Regions from separate parts of the Mesobacillus boroniphilus genome, predicted to be linked through region 1. Evidence: predicted binding sites of a transcription regulator. Region 1 holds the regulator's gene; each other region holds the start of a gene.

Region 1 (4,217 bases):
ACAGGATTGTGCCAGGATAGTCGATGAGTGCATTCTCAAGAACTTCCTTGCTGTCCAAGTCTAGATGGTTAGTAGGCTCGTCCAAGATTAAGAAGTTCGAGTTTTGCAACATAAGCTTGGCAAGTGCCAGACGAGCTTTTTCGCCACCGCTCAGGGTGGAGACAATCTTTAAGACATCGTCACCTGAGAAAAGAAAATTCCCCAGTACGGTGCGGATTTCTTTTTCCGATTTAAGGGGGTATTCATCCCAAAGTTCATTCAAAACCTTTTTATTCGAGCTGAGTTCTGCCTGTTCTTGATCATAGTAGCCGATCGAAACATTAGAACCGTATTGAATATTGCCGGTTATCGAGGGCAGTTTTTCAACGATAGTTTTTAATAAAGTTGATTTTCCGACACCATTTGGTCCAACCAGTGCAGTGCTGTCACCGCGCGAAAGGTTAAACGTGATATTCTTAGAGACCACTTCGTTTTGATAGCCGACAGCAAGCGCATCTACCTTCAGGACATCATTCCCGCTCTGGCGTTCAATTTGGAAGCTGAACGATGCAGATTTTTCATCACCCATCGGCCTGTCCAACCGGTCTATTTTTTCAAGCTGTTTCCGACGGCTCTGGGCACGCTTAGTTGTTGATGCCCTGGCCAGGTTACGCTGGATAAAATCCTGGAGCTTGGCAATCTCATCCTGCTGCTTCTCATACAGTTTCAGATCACGTTCGTAATTCGCGGCTTTATGCTCCAAATATGAGCTGTAATTGCCTGGGAACTTCGTCAGCAGGTGGCGGGAGATTTCATATACCTGGTTCACGACCTTATCCAGGAAGTAGCGGTCGTGTGAAACGATCAGTATGGCTCCGTTATAGCCCTGCAAATACTGTTCAAGCCAGGATAGCGTGTCAATATCAAGGTGGTTCGTCGGTTCATCCAAAATCAAAATATCCGGGCGGGTCAATAATAGCTTCGCCAATGCGAGTCTAGTTTTCTGTCCTCCGCTTAAAGTGGATATTTTTGTGGAATAATCAAAAGAATGGAAGTTCAGGCCGTGTAGGACGGAACGGATATCGGCTTCATACTGGTAGCCGCCTTTTTCCTTGAACTGGACTTGCAAAAGGTCGTATTCCTTCAATACTCTTTCGTATTCTGTCGCGTTTGACAGGGTGTCAGAATCCGACATTTTTTCCTCGAGACGGCGCAAATCTTTTTCCATGCTGTGCAGATGGTCAAAAACAGCTAGCATTTCATCCCAGATGCTTTTCTCGGATTCCAGACCGGTATTTTGGGCAAGGTATCCAATTGTCGTACCTTTTGGGCGGATGATTTCGCCGCCATCGTGCGATTCGTAGCCGGCGATGATTTTTAGCAGTGTCGATTTGCCTGCCCCGTTTCGGCCGACGAGCGCTACACGGTCATTTGTCTGTATTTCAAACTTTATATTCGATAAAATAAGATCAGCAGCAAAATATTTTGAAAGCTGATTAACTTGTAATAATATCATTATTTTTCACCTCTATTGCCTTAGAGATAGTGTAACCCAATAATATAGGCACGGCAATATGTGCGAACTGCTATAGGTGGTAAGGTGTAAAAAATTCCCTATGTATTGTGAACACTGAAACAAAGTTCACACACAAGTTTGACAAAATAGTGTATCATTTGGTAGAAAGGAGCTTTAACATGGCAGAATTTACGCATTTTAACGAAGAGGGAAGAGCGAAGATGGTCGATGTAAGTGAAAAGCCGGAGACGGTCCGTACGGCAGTCGCCCATTCCAGCATAACCGTAAACGAAGATATATATATGAGAATCACTGAAAATAAAATGAAAAAAGGGGATGTACTTGCTGTCGCGCAGGTAGCAGGCATCATGGCGGCGAAAAAAACCTCTGAAATAATCCCGATGTGCCACCCGATTCCATTGACAGGCATTGACCTTTCATTCGATTGGGAGCAAAATGGTAGTGACTATGTTTTAAATATCGCAGCAGCTGTAAAAACAAAAGGAAATACGGGTGTAGAAATGGAAGCGTTAACAGCAGCTTCAGCATGTGCGCTGACTGTTTATGATATGTGCAAGGCCGTTGATAAAGGCATGGTGATCGGCAAGACGTATCTTGTCGAAAAAACCGGCGGAAAGAACGGCGATTTTAAGAGAGAAGAGAAGTTGAGATAGAAAAACGGACAGGGTGGAGGATGGAGAATGACGAATGATGCTATGAAGATTCCGCAGGCAACCGCAAAACGTTTGCCACTATATTACCGGTTCTTATTGAACTTGCATTCTTCAGGGAAGCAAAGGGTATCATCCGCAGAGTTAAGTGAAGCGGTAAAAGTGGATTCTGCGACAATCCGAAGGGATTTTTCCTACTTTGGAGCTTTAGGTAAAAAGGGATACGGATATAATGTTAATTACCTGCTTACCTTTTTCCGTAAGACACTCGATCAGGATGAACTGACGAAGGTTGCCTTAATTGGTGTCGGTAATCTCGGAACAGCGTTTTTAAATTATAATTTTTCCAAGAACAATAACACGAAAATCGAGATTGCGTTTGATGTGGCACCGGACAAGGTTGGCACGAAGATTGGAGACGTAGCAGTGTATCACATGGACGACCTTGACAAGGTTGTCGTCGAGGAAGGTATTCAGGTGGCAATCCTGACGGTTCCATCAGCTGTGGCGCAGCCGATAACAGACCGATTGGTACAGGCTAATATCAAGGGAATCCTCAACTTCACCCCGGCGAGGCTGAATGTGCCGCCGTCCATAAGGATCCACCACATTGATTTGGCGGTGGAGCTGCAGTCATTGATTTACTTTTTAAAGCATTATCCGACAGATACTGAAACAACTGAAACAGTAGAATAAAAAATAGCTCCTTCATCTGAAGGAGCTATTTTTTCTGTATATTTTTCAGTTTAAAATGGAACATAATCATTCTGATGCCGGACCCGAAGTCGAACGTAGCGAGGGCCACAAGCAAATAGCTGAAGAATCCCCAGCCTGTCTCGTTTACATTCTGGATGGCGAAATAGGTGAATAAGCTGCCTAACAAGATGTAGACAATGCCTGAAAATAAAGGCGATTGCTTCATAACTTAAAATCCCCCAATAAAGCTTTGAATTTTCTCTGCTTCTTTTATCATTCTCTCAATGTCTTCCCTAAATACGGATTGAAGCAGGACAACCATTGTATTCATTGTAACATGGGCAATGATTGGCACGATGATACGCTTTGTTTTCACATAAAGGAAAGCAAAGGTGAAGCCCATTGCTGAGTAAAGAATCACATGCTCCGGCTCCATATGCGCGAGTGCAAAAATGACAGAGCTGATCAGAGCGGCGAAAAAGAAATTCATTTTCTTATGCAGACTGCCGAAAATGATTTTCCGGAAGACGATCTCTTCTAAGATTGGTCCGATTATCGAGCTGACCAGGATGACAACCGGGAATCTTTCAATCAACTTAATGATTTCCTGTGTATTTTCCGAGCCCATTTCAATGCCAAGCATGTTTTCGATGCTTGCCGCGATTGATTGGGCGAACAGAGCAAGGAATACACCTGCGAAAGCCCAGGCAGCTGAGCTTGCCGGTGATGAAGCACCACGTAAGTCTGCATCTGTCCTGCGTTCCTTCCTTAGGAGCAGAAGCACGATTACAAGTGTTAGCGAAAAGCTGATCACGAGCCAGTAGGGAATCGAGATGGTCTCCATTTCCTCAAGACTTTTCCCCATTGCGGCTCCGATAAATGCAATAATCGGGATGCCAATCAGGCTTGAAAGCTGCATGACAATATAAGCGATAATGACGTACCAGTATTCTTTTTTCAATATGATAATCTCCTTCTATTCGGATCGTCTATGTGTATGCCGTGAAAGCTATTATAAGAATGCTATCTATCCATTTTACTAGTAATCATCGAGAAAGTTCAAATATCAGGGCGCTTCGTGAATGTTTTGGTTAAGATTCCTTGGAACTGGCATACTCTTTAAGGTGCTCTTTTTTAGCCAGGCTTCCTTCAGAAAACGCGAAATATGGTACTTGCTGTCGAAGGGAATGAGGTTGAATTTAATGCTAAATTTTATAAAAAAAGTTAGGCTTCACGCTTGCAAAAAAAATGGAGATTCATTATTATATAAATTGTGTTAGCACTCTATCGAGGAGAGTGCTAATAAAAAAATTCTACATATAATTTGAGGAGGTTGTTTCACTTGATCAAGCCAC
Region 2 (4,217 bases), on a different contig from region 1:
GCCTCATCCAGTCCAACTCTGATAAAATTTCTTCTTTGTTTCGGTGGGAACTATGGGTAAGCCGCAATATATACGGCTGGCCATTTTTAGAAGTTTCAAAAACATAATTTTCAAAGTCACCAAGTTTTTTAACTTCCCTCTCTAAGCTGAAACGCTCTAGGAATTCATCTAACAATTCCTGTGTCAGCAATGTCTCCACAGCTTTTTCCATACTGATTCGTCTCCCCCTTCGAAATAGTCTGTATTTTCTTAAATTATACCAGACCTTATATTTCATTAGAAAAGCTATTTTTATCTCGTGACTTTTTTTGTAAAATGATATGTAGAAAACCGAAATAATTTTAGAAGGAGACATTCATGAACCAATCAGCTGCCGCCGTTAGAGCGAAACCGCAGAATCAAAACGATACAGCGTATAAAATACTCTTCATCATCGGGTTAGTACATTTATTGAATGATTCCATTCAATCCGTCATTCCTGCCATGTTCCCAATTCTTGAAAAATCGATGGGTCTTTCATTCACCCAACTAGGGATGATCGCCTTTTCTTTAAATATCGTTTCTTCCATTCTTCAGCCTTTAATTGGAATGGCAACTGACAAAAAACCAATGCCTTATGCCCTGCCGCTAGGTTTGACCTCGACAATGTTCGGTGTTCTCGGTCTCGCATTCGCTTCGAGTTTTGGGTTTGTTATTCTTTCAGTTTTATTCATCGGTCTTGGTTCAGCTGTTTTCCATCCAGAAGGATCCCGTGTAGCCTATATGGCAGCCGGCCCACGCAGGGGATTGGCACAGTCCATTTACCAGGTCGGAGGCAATTCAGGGCAGGCACTTGCACCGTTGATCACAGCCCTTATACTCGTACCATTAGGACAGTTCGGGGCAGTCTGGTTCACACTTGTCGCAGCTGTTGCCGTGGGATTGCTACTATATATCGCTTCCTGGTATAGCCAGAAACTGGATTATGACAAGATAGCGGCCAAAGCGAAGCAAGCTAGCAAACAGGTAAACAAGGGAATATCGAAAAATATCAAAATCGCCCTTATTCTCATTTTATTCCTGATTTTTGCCCGGTCCTGGTATATTTCGGGTATGACGAATTTCTACGCATTTTATGCAATCGACAAATATGGCTTATCGATTAAAGAAGCTCAAATGTTTTTGTTTGCGTTCCTCGTCGCTGGCGCGTTCGGAACTTTCTTCGGCGGCCCGCTCGCTGATCGTTTTGGAAAGAAAAATATCATTTTTCTTTCAATGATCGCGACTGCGCCTTTGTCAGCAATTATTCCATTTGTTCCGGCAGCCGGTGCATTTCTCCTGCTGACGGTAAGCGGCTTTATCCTGATGTCGAGTTTTTCAGTTACAGTTGTATATGCCCAGGAGCTTGTTCCGGGTAAAATCGGTACGATGGCTGGCCTGACAGTAGGCCTCGCATTCGGGATGGGTGCCATTGGGTCTGTCGGACTCGGATATCTTGCTGACTTGATTGGATTGCCAATGATGATCATCAGTGTCGGATTCCTCCCCTTGCTCGGAATACTGACCATGTTCCTTCCAACAGATGAAAAACTTGCTGAATGGAACAATTAAGCGCTTGTCAGACAATAAAAATATTCCATTTACATTTTTATGTTTAGACATCCTCCTCATAAGGAAAGAAAGATAGTGAGGATAAAAAGAAGGGAGATCATCATGTCTAAGTATAAGATTAATTATTTTTTTGAAAAAGATTTTAAAGTGTCACGACCAATCGAGGTAGAAGACATTTCAGAAGCTATCCAGGATGCCAAAGATCAAGAGGGCCAGATCGAATTCACTGGAGAAGATAATGTTTTTTATAAATTCGATACAAAAGACATTAAGCTTGTTACCATCACAGAAGCTTAATCTATATATAGGAAGGGTGAAGCTTTGATGGCTTCACCCTTTTTAGTCACTATTAAATTAGTTTTATACGTGCTGCCAGCTCCTGTTTTTCTTCCTCGCTGAACATATTCTCTGCCATTGGGAAAAGAATGCTTTCTTCTTTAGCGAAGTGGCTCACCAAAGTGTAGTTTGCATTTTTTATCATTTGTGCATTTTCGATCATTTTCTCATTTGTAAAACCTGTCGTGCCATCTTTGGTGTTATGGAGGAAGGTTCCAATGAATCGTTTTGCCTGGTCATGTTCGTATTCCATAACTGCAATTGGCCCCATCTCCCTTCCAATATAGGAAGCCATCATCTCAAACAATACGCCTTCCTCTCGCTCAGAATGGGGCTCAAGCTCAGCCAAGAACTCAATGACCCTCTCTCTCAGCTTCGAGAAATTCTCCTCCATTTGCTCCCCTTCCTCAATTTTCAATGAAATATCCAAAAGGGTCGAAAGCATCTCCAATAAAGCTGGATGTTCATTTTTAAGTTGTTGAAGACCTGCACTTAATGTAAAACTTGAATCCTGGTTAATACCACTCATACAGCCTGTCATCTTAAATCGGCCTCCTATATGTTTTGATAATTTAATTATAAAAAGCGATCGTATCCCTGGTTGTGATAGGCATCACAATTTTAATTAATTTGAGAAAATGTGAAGAAAAAATGACACTTTGTTAAAATTTCTAAAAATTTTAACAATTAGCCTTCAAATATTCTAAAACCTTACATATAATGAATTTATAGCTTAATGTAAAAGGAGTGAGTTTACATTGCAAAATAATTTGTATCGAGATTTTTACGAAAAGTCACTTGTGCCAGCAGGACTCAGTGACAAGAAAGCCTTCCTCGATATACAGCCTGACATTCTGCATACCCATTTATTGATTGGTCTTCAGGGGCACCAGGAAGATGGCCGGGAATTTTACCATTGGAACGTAACTATTTACAAGGCAGATTCTTCTGGAATCTATGATGCTGACAAACCAGTATATGCATCCACTCTGTATGACCGGTTTGATGAAGCTGTTGAGGCAGCGCGGAATATAGAAAAAGAGATCCGCAGTGACCAGCTTCACGCAGTGCGCCAGAAAGAAAAAATCAGTTAATCCCCCTCATTTATCCCTCTCTTGATAGCTCCACCCTTTTTTGAACCCATTTGTGAATTAACTTACATATGATGAATATAGAATATTTGTTTATATCTTGCTAAAAGTACCTTCCCTTTCATCCTCATTCAAGTCCATTACAGGATATAAAAATAATTAAATGACCCTTTTGCCTCTTCACAGCACTTGAAGCAATTTAATCAGGCTTCATTTACCCTTATCCTCTTTGATTCAATTATTCGGCCCTTTAAAGCAGAAAAAAGACCGACGAACAATTTATGTCCGCCAGTCCCACCTTCTAACTATTAAGCTAGCCTGAATACGATTCCGTGTCCGCCTTTTGGATATTCCCATTTGATATTCTGGTAAGGGCAGCCGATCCGGCAGCTGCCGCATTCATGACAGCCTTCATAGCCTACCTGCATTCTCTTTCCTTCCCACTTGTATACTTCAGCCGGGCAAAATACGGTACAGAGTTTGTCAGGGCACTGAGTCATGCAGACGTCATGGTCCAAAACTGTCAGATGCGATTTCGTGTCACACTTAAACCTTAAAAGAAATTGTTTTTCCTCGATGTTTGTCGTTGACATTATTTCACCGCCTTCCAGGCACGATAGATGTCTTGCATAACCTTAAAGGTTCCTTTTTCGGCCGTTACGCTGCGCATGATTTCCTTTTGCTTTTCCCTCTTCGGTGTTCCATCAACTGTAAAGAACTTGCTCATTGCTTTGTTCATCATTGGCAGGTATTCCTTGAAGTATTGTGGATAGGTCTCAAATGTATGTGCTGCATCCTTATATTTTTCAAGGTCCTTAATGATGAAGCTTCCGAATAATGCTTCCTTATAGCGATTCAGGCTTCTCTCACTGAAGTCGCCATCTTTTTTGGCCTCAACGATTGCTTCTGCAGCCATTTGTCCCGAAGCCATCGCCATGTTAGAGCCCTCACGGTGAATGGCATTGACTAGCTGGGCAGCATCTCCTACTACAAGCACACCATTGCCCGCAACTCTCGGAACGGAATGGAATCCTCCTTCAGGTATCAAGTGAGCCAGGTACTCTGCTGATTCCCCTCCCTCGAGATAAGGACGGACCATTGGATGTTTCTTCAAGTAATCAAGCAGCTCATATGGCTTTAACTTGGCTTTGATCATGCTTGATAGTGTGGTTCCAACTCCGATGTTCAAGCTTTCTTTGT
Region 3 (4,217 bases), on a different contig from region 1:
CGGGAACGTTCCTGCTTTATCTGCTGTGAATTCCACTGTATTCGTCTGTCCAGGCTGTACCTCAATGTTTAAATCGTATCCATTGATTGCGAATCCGTGGGTAATGTCTTGGTCAAAGTCGATATTTGTAAGGTGGATAAAGACTTTATCTCCTTTTTTGACTTCGATTTGGTCGGGTCTTTCAGCTTTTGCGTCAAAAATGAATTTTGAGCGCATGGCAATTCCGTAGACATGGACTTCGTTGCCTTTACGTTCGATGCGTGTTTCTTCCTGGTTATAGACGGCATCCGGATTTTTTTCATCCTTAGGATAAACAGTGATTGTTTTGATTTTATCTGCCTTGATCATTTGTGCGTAGTGCGGTTCAGGGTTGACCGGGGCAGACTGGATGACTTCCATCTTGTCACCGCGCAGGTCGATTAGCTGCATGGATTCAGGATGGGAAGGTCCTACAGATAGATAGCTGTCTTTCGCAATTTTATTTAATGCGATAAGGTATTTTCCGTCCGGTGCGACTGTATCTCCTTCAGCTGCAACAGAATGTCCAGGAGAGTACTGTACAGGAACCCGGTCCAAAGTTTCGCCTGTCTTCGGATCCCATTTTACGATTTCAGATGAGATGAACATGGTTGTGTAAGCCATACCTTGATCATCAAATTGAGTATGAAGCGGTCCAAGTGCGTTTTCAGGGTTTACTTCTTTTTCCATAACCGATTCATACTTAAGAATTGGAATCCCATTTCGCTCGCCAGCGAATTCTTTGTTTTCAATCGCTTTGAACGCTTTTTCAAAAGAGAATACAGTCATTGATGGTGCCAATTTACCAGAAGCAATAAAGTGCTTTCCATCTGGAGTGACATCGACACCGTGCGGCGATTTGGCTACAGGTACCAGGTACATGCCGCCTTTATGCTTTTCAGGGAAGATCATCTTCTGGCCAGTTACTTCGTCATACTTTCCGTCCTTGACCATTTGCTCAAGCTCTTTCCAGTTGAATAGGACGATAAAGTCGCGGTCTGCCTGGGAAGCGTTTATTTCCAGGTTCGTCGTTGCTTCTTCTGTGTTATAGGTAGTCATGACTGCCCAATCTGCAGAAACCTTTTTCCCTGCATCAGATAAATCATAAGACCATGGCGGAAGAGCGACCTGGTAGGCAATGTTCAATTTTTCCTTTTTCTCGTCAAAAGTAACTGCTGACATGACACCGCGGTACTTTTCGCTATAGTCGTCAAGCGGTGCATACTCTCTTCCAATCGGCACTGCGAAACGTGTTGGCAGGAACATATATTCAGTGTTTTCCGTAACGAATGCTGCACAGTGAGGACCGCTTGTATTTGGAACGTCAATGATATCCTTAACAGTAAACGTTTCAAGGTTCATGACTGCCGCACGGCTGTTGCCGACATCGGTCGCAAACATGTATTTACCGTCATAATCACCATTCGTCTCTGAAAATGCCGGGTGGTGGAGATCGCCCCAGGTAAAGCCGCCCATCATTTCTTTTGAGTGTTTATCAAAGCCGTAACCAGTTGCTGAGTCTGGGCTGAATACCGGTACGGTTCTGATATGCCTCATGGATGGGACACCATAAATGAACATTTGTCCTGAGTGTCCGCCCGAAGCGAATAAGTAGTACTCATCCTTTTCACCAAAAGGTACATATACTTTTTCCGCATTTGTTTTGTTTTTGCTGCTTTCCGCTATTGCTTCATTTCGGTCTCCAGGAGACAAATCAGCAAAGAAAACCGTTGCAGCAAGGAGCCCGGTAGCAAGTCCCGAGGCAATTGGAATCCATTTTTTCATCAACCTTGCACCACCCTTGTTTATTTTTTTGAGGCTTCCTCAAGAAGTTTTACTACTTCTGAAATTTCTTGTTCAGAAAGTGGATTGCCGCCAATTACACCTGACATGACTGCTGAGGTAGGCTCTTTTAAGAACTGATCGATTGACTTGCCATGCTTACCTTCAACATTTTCGAATGCCTTTGATAAATCTGGGCCAGTTGCACCGCCAGTGAGATTTAATGAAGATACAGAATGGCAGCTAAGGCAGCCCTTGGATGTTAAAATGTTTTCATCTGCGGAAACTGTTTCAGCAGCAGGCTGGTCATCCTTCTCCTCTTGTTTGTTGTCACTCTGCGGTTTAGAAGTTTCTGCTTCTTTGGAAGCGTTTTCGGTAGATTCGTCATTGCTTCCGCCGACAACATCGAATGCAATGTAACCGAGTCCAAGACCAATCAGAGCGCTAATGATAAAACTGATTAAAGCTTTTTGCATGGACTTCATTACCCCCTTTATTGAATGAATTTCACTAACATCGTACCTTGGGATAAGGAGTGAAATGTGTGATGCAGTTCACATTACAAGAGGGTAATTGTGAAAGGTATATGAACAGGATGTGTCCATTTTATGAAGTAACCTAAATCAAAGGGTCCATTACGGATGTATGAAGAGCTTGAAAATCAAAGAGAGGGGTATTAAAAAACTAGGTTGAAAAAAGGTTTTTTAATTGTTTTGCGGAATTTATTTCATAATGTATTACTAATCAAATAAACAAAAAGGCAGGAAGTGATCGTTTGTGTTAAAAAAGAAAAAGTGGTGGATTATGACCATAGCTCCACTACTATTGGTTGGCGGCCTTTTTATCTATGATGCAAATTTAGAAGTTTACACAACTAAAGCTGCGGGAACCTTGGTTTATAAAAATAAAGAATATTACACTGGCTATGAAACCTATAAGAAATTTTATTTAAATGGTGAAAGAAACTTTGAGATCGACAAGCTGATTGGTAAAACAGATAATAGTAAGTTTTTTGGATTCAAAGAGTCTGTTTGGAGTATCAAGGGTGAATCGGAAAAAGAAGTTGTTTTTGTGAAAGGTTTGATGATTGAAGGGGTATACGAAAGAAGATAAAAAATCCACCTCAAAAAGGTGGATTGATCAGGAAAATTTATATGTCCAGAAGCGTTCATTGTTGATCCATGCCATCGTTTTTGGATCCTTTTCCTTCAGTTTATCAGCCATTTCTTCAAGCATCAGCTCAGTTTGTGAGCGGTGTGCACGGATTGCATCAAGCTTGATGTCTGCGACAGCACTTATATCATGGACGATATCCGGATTGCCAAGCTCTTCGACACAGTTACGTGAGAACGCTACGCAATGGAGTTTTGGCCTGTCTGCTTCAGGGATTTTTTCAACGGCGCGCACCACTGCCGCACCTGTGGCCTCATGGTCCGGGTGGACGGAGTAGCCAGGGTAGAAGGTGATGACGAGCGAAGGATTCAATTCGGTAATCAAAGATGACATGAGATTGGACAACATATTTTCATCCTCGAACTCAACCGTCTTGTCACGGAACCCGAGCATGCGCAAATCATTAATGCCCATCGCACGCGCTGCGTCCTTCAATTCCTTTTTACGTATAGCGGGAAGGGTTTCCCGGTTCGCGAACGGCGGATTCCCCATATTCCGTCCCATCTGTCCGAGTGTCAAACAGGCATATGTGACAGGAGTTCCCATGTTTATATGGGATGCGATTGTTCCGGAAACACCGAATGCCTCATCATCAGGATGAGGGAACACGACAAGTACATGCCTTTCTTTTTCCATTTCGTAAAATCTCTCCTTTCAGCCAGTCCTTAAGTAACTTATTCAAATGGTGTTTCGCTTATTTCAAGGGCGACGGCAAGCTTTCCGTTAAAATCATGGCCGGCAAGCAGCAGCCTTCCTTTATCGTCAATTTCGAAGTGGGTGATTCCTTCAGCATAAACCCAGCCAAAAGGTATCTTCAAACCTGTCCGAAATGGACCTTCACCAGTGATCTTCGCGCGTTCATAGGTTACCTTCGCATTGCGGATGTACGCGCCTGATGAGAAGAATGACTCGTTGTTATGGGATGCGTATGCTCCATTTGTTGTTTCTAAATGAATATAGACTTCTTTGTCTTTAAAACGGTCCAGGGCTTCCTGGACTTCTGATAAAATCACCGGATCCATCTATTTTCCTCCTTCCCGGGCTTTGAAGTTTTTCGGTTTATAATAGCTGAATGAACAGCTTTCTATGAGAAATGTCCAGCTCCAGCGCTTGTCGGGCTGATCAAGGCGCTTGCGCTTTTCTTATAAAAATCGATTATATCTATATTACTAAAAAAACCTTCCAAAAGCGAAATGTATGCCTTGAAAAAGTACTGGCTGAGCACTTGCACATACACAATTAAA
Region 4 (4,217 bases), on a different contig from region 1:
ATTATTGATTGCTTCTATATGGCTGCTCGCAACCAGCTTTTTCATGTATTCGAATACGATATTATATTTGCTAAACATCCTGGTGATCCCCCTGATGGTCCTCATCCAACTTGTGCTTGTCACCTACCCGACGGAAAACCAATGGCATAGATGGCCGTACGTCCAAAAACTCTTTTTATCAGTAGGAGCAGCGATTGCCTATGTGTTCAGGTTCATAATGTATGGACCTAAATTGGCTATCAGAGGACTTGAAGAAAAAAAGAGTGCTACGATTCGAAAAGTGTTGATTGGGGTGGCTATTTCATTACCACTATTGTTTGTCATCGTCAATTTACTGGTCTCTGCTGATCAGCAGTTCGGAAACATGCTGGGTACAATCCCAAGGTGGTTATTGGGATTGAAGATAGAGGAGGAGATCTTGCGTACAATCGCGATCACCATTTACACATTGGCGATCTTTGGTGTATTGCAGGTGTTAAGGGCTAAGCAGCCACTACCTGTTGAACAGCCTGCACAAAAAGAAAAGATGGCATGGGATAGTGTGGTCAGCCTGACAGTGCTAACTTTATTGAATATCGTTTACCTTTTATTCGTAATTGTACAATTCCAATATTTTTTCAGTGAAACATTGACAGATGGTTTTACGTATGCAGAATTTGCTCGCAGAGGATTCTTTGAACTGCTTTTTGTCACTATGTTGAATTTGTTGATCATTTCCACATTTGTTTCGTTTGTTGAAAAAGGCTCTAAAATATTAACGAGGGCTCTTCGCGGCCTGCTTTCACTACTCGTTATCTTCAGCGGAGTCATGCTGTATTCAGCTTTTATTCGGTTGTTCATGTATGAAGAGGCATATGGATTTACCTTTGCCAGGGTGTTGGCCCATTCTTTCATGATCTTCCTGCTTGTGATATTATGCTATTCCTTCATGAGGATATGGATGGAGCGGCTCTCGCTTGTACGTTTTTACATCATATCGGCTATCATCTTTTATACTTTGGTCAACACGATCCAGCTTGACCGATTTGTCGTCGAGCGTAATTTGGAGCGTTACTTAGAAACGGGAAAAATAGATATTTACTATCTGAATTCGCTGTCTTATGAAGGAGTCGAGGGATTGGTGGAGCTTTATAAGATTAATCCAGGTCACCCGGGTCTTTCGGACTTGTTGCTGCAAAGGAAGCAAGATTTGATGTATTCAGAAGAAAACTGGAATTCCATAAATATGTCCAGAAGAAGCGCTGAAAAAGCGTTAATGGACTTAGAGATGAAGTAACGATGAAATATGGCGGAAATGAAAACAAAAGTCCTCTTTGTTACCAGTTTTGTAACATATCGATGTGTTTAATGATGATAAAATTACCTTAAGCCAAATAACGGGGAGCCATGTGAAGTGGAAGGGTTATCTGAAATCATAAATCTCTTAAAAGGTATCGAGAGTTCAATTGACTCATTAAATAAAAGGACTGAAAACATCGAAAAAAGACTCGGCCGTCTTGAGAAAGTCGATAGCATAGAACATCGCGTAACCTCAAATCAAATCGATATAACAGATATTAAAGATGCACTTGAAAGAATGGAAGAAATGCAAAGCGCGAAAATCGAAAATATGTTAAAAGAATTACTGACCAAGGCAGAAATGAAAAACAATACGGAATTGAGCACGATCCACAAACGCCTTGATTCTCATTTGCTAAAATTGGGCAGAGTTGAGGAAGAAATCCTAATGGTCCAGCAGGAAAAATAGTTTTTTAGGAGATTGCGATAGAGCGCAGTCTCTTTTTTTATATCTTAAAGTCTGTAGAAAAAAAGGTATCCACAAAACTTTCATAAACTCGCAATCCCTTTATATATCAGGTTCTGGGAGATTCAAAAATTATATTTGTTCAGTTGTTCACAAAATATTTACCTTTACGGGACTGGGACGAAGTGTGCAGGAGGTATGATTAAGGTGTAATCATACATTGACTGAAATAGGCAGTTTAATAGAGTATATTTATCTTTGAGGTGAGTACTTTGAGATACGATTTAGTCCTGCTCCATGCGCCAAGTGTTTACGATTTCCGGAAAAATGCGCTGCTGGCCGGTCCGATAAGTGACGTTGTTCCGTCCTCTCCGGTATTTGAAATGTATCCAATCGGGCTGACGAGTATTGCTGAATATCTGGAACGCCAGGGCTTGCGGGTGAAAATCATCAACATCGCGAACCGTATGCTGATGGATGCAAACTTTGATGTAGAAAAGAAATTGAAAAGGATTAAAACACGGGCTTTTGGAATTGACCTTCACTGGCTGCCGCACGCTCATGGAAGTATTGAACTAGCGAAAATTGTGAAAAATCTACACCCTGAAACTCCTATGGTTTTTGGCGGTTTGTCTGCAACCTATTACCATAAAGAATTGATAGAGTATCCATTCATTGATTTTGTCATGAGGGGCGATTCTACTGAAAAATTGATGCTTCTTTTAATTAATAATATAAAAAACGGAACTCACCAGCTTGGCGGAATCCCTAACTTGACCTGGAAGGATGGAATTACTCCTGTTTACAATCCATTAAGCCATGTTCCTGACAGCCTTGATGAATTTGATATCCCTGGCTACCGATATACAATCAAGTCGGTCTTCAAGTATAAAAACTTCCTGGATCCACTGCCATATAACGGCTGGCTTCAATATCCCAATACAGCAATCCTCACGGCAAAGGGCTGTACCCAGGGATGTTTGATATGCGGCGGGTCTAAGCAGTCCTACAAGGATAACTGCAACCGGAAGGTCCTGGCTAAACGCTCGCCTGCGAAACTCGTGGAGGACATTCTCTTCATCCAGCGCTTCAGCAGGGCACCAATTTTCATTCTCCATGATATCCGCCAGGCAGGAAAGGATTATGTCGATGAATTCTTTGAGAGGCTAAGCAAGATTAACCTTAAGAATGAGCTCGTTTTTGAACTGTTCCAATATGCGAATGAGGAGTTTTTTGAAAAAATTGAGAAGGTTGTACCGAAGTACAGCATTGAATTGACCCTGGAAACCCATGATGAAAAAATTCGCCGTTACAATGGCAAATTCAATTGCACGAATGCAAAAGTGATTGAAACGCTGAGTGCTGCCTTAAGGCATAGCTGCAAGAAGATTGACATCTTTTTCATGGTTGGCATCCCGCATCAGGATTATCAAAGCGCACTTGATAACGTCGATTTTTGCGAGGAAATTCACAATGCCTGTGGAGGGGATAAGCGACTATCATACTTTGTTGCTCCGCTTGCACCATTCCTGGACCCAGCAAGCCCGGCTTTTGAAAATCCTGAAAAATATGGCTATAAGAAGTTCTGCCATACAATCGAGGACCATAGAAAGGCAATCACCCAGCCATCATGGAAGTACATGCTTAGCTTTGAAACAGATTATATGAACAGGGATGAAATTGTCAAATCTACCTATGAATCTGCCAGGAGCCTGAATGCTTTTAAGCTCAAATACGATCTTGTCGACAAGAAGACTCATGATGAAGTGAATGAGAAAATCACCAGGTCGCTTGAATATATAGAAAAAATCGATGAAATCATTGCTCTTCCCGAACAGGAAAAGAACCAGCAATTGACCATGCTTAGCAAGGAGATGGAAGAGGTCAATAAGTACAGTATTTGCGGAAAGCATGAACTGAAATGGGAAGTGAAAAAGCATTATGCTAATGTATTTTCGCTGACGGCAATCGGAATCGAGCTATTGGTAGAAGATATCTTAATAAATGTGAAACAGAAATGGAATTCCTATAATAAAAGGGTTGGAGAAACATCTAAGAGCAGGACGTAAATTTTGGAGAAGAGCCCATCAGGACATAATTCCTGATGGGCTCTTTTAGCAATCCTTACTCTAATTACTACATGCTAATCTAAATAGATGTTTAAAGAATACCTAAATGTGAAAAATGTAAAAGGACAATAAACAGGTATTGAGAAATAAAATAGCAAATCGGATGGAGGAATGTCATCAATGATAGAGTTTTTGAAAAGAGGAAATAAGTCTTCCGGAATTGCGGCGCTTGGGAATACATTCCTTGCTATAATCAAAGGGGTTGCTGCTGTAATCAGCGGAAGTGGTACGATGCTTGCGACGACACTTCATTCGGTTGCAGATGCATTGAATCAATTTTTTGTTTTCATCGGCAGTGCCATTTCAGAAAAAGAAGCAACCAAACGATTTCCAACCGGGTTTGG

What was found. The regulator Rex, encoded in region 1, represses fermentation and respiration genes when NADH is low (regulators of the CRP and FNR family bind a similar motif). The targets are predictions, from matches to a motif close to TTGTGAAATATTTCACAA.
Region 2: the regulator Rex is predicted to act here: its motif matches at 2,528-2,545, upstream of DYI25_RS02140 (hemerythrin domain-containing protein).
Region 3: the regulator Rex is predicted to act here: its motif matches at 2,343-2,360, upstream of DYI25_RS13765 (cytochrome C).
Region 4: the regulator Rex is predicted to act here: its motif matches at 1,883-1,900, upstream of DYI25_RS00445 (TIGR04190 family B12-binding domain/radical SAM domain protein).

The regions. Positions count from the first base shown of each region.
Region 1 covers NZ_QTKX01000007.1:4,025-8,241, forward strand. The annotation lists gene DYI25_RS21950 (ABC-F family ATP-binding cassette domain-containing protein) at 1-1,495, opposite strand, end outside; gene moaC (cyclic pyranopterin monophosphate synthase MoaC) at 1,675-2,169, shown strand; gene DYI25_RS21960 (redox-sensing transcriptional repressor Rex) at 2,197-2,862, shown strand; gene DYI25_RS21965 (YdiK family protein) at 2,888-3,088, opposite strand; gene DYI25_RS21970 (CPBP family intramembrane glutamic endopeptidase) at 3,092-3,823, opposite strand; gene groES (co-chaperone GroES) at 4,205-4,217, shown strand, end outside.
Region 2 covers NZ_QTKX01000001.1:437,654-441,870, reverse strand. The annotation lists gene DYI25_RS02155 (phosphotransferase enzyme family protein) at 1-211, opposite strand, end outside; gene DYI25_RS02150 (MFS transporter) at 358-1,590, shown strand; gene DYI25_RS02145 (hypothetical protein) at 1,693-1,887, shown strand; gene DYI25_RS02140 (hemerythrin domain-containing protein) at 1,940-2,467, opposite strand; gene DYI25_RS02135 (hypothetical protein) at 2,685-3,020, shown strand; gene DYI25_RS02130 (ferredoxin family protein) at 3,326-3,610, opposite strand; gene DYI25_RS02125 (FAD-dependent oxidoreductase) at 3,610-4,217, opposite strand, start outside.
Region 3 covers NZ_QTKX01000002.1:142,552-146,768, forward strand. The annotation lists gene nosZ (Sec-dependent nitrous-oxide reductase) at 1-1,803, opposite strand, end outside; gene DYI25_RS13765 (cytochrome C) at 1,824-2,276, opposite strand; gene DYI25_RS13770 (hypothetical protein) at 2,578-2,913, shown strand; gene bshB2 (bacillithiol biosynthesis deacetylase BshB2) at 2,941-3,609, opposite strand; gene DYI25_RS13780 (YojF family protein) at 3,648-3,995, opposite strand.
Region 4 covers NZ_QTKX01000001.1:72,679-76,895, forward strand. The annotation lists gene DYI25_RS00430 (hypothetical protein) at 1-78, opposite strand, end outside; gene DYI25_RS00435 (DUF4173 domain-containing protein) at 44-1,276, shown strand; gene DYI25_RS00440 (hypothetical protein) at 1,394-1,747, shown strand; gene DYI25_RS00445 (TIGR04190 family B12-binding domain/radical SAM domain protein) at 2,017-3,813, shown strand; gene DYI25_RS00450 (cation diffusion facilitator family transporter) at 3,985-4,217, shown strand, end outside.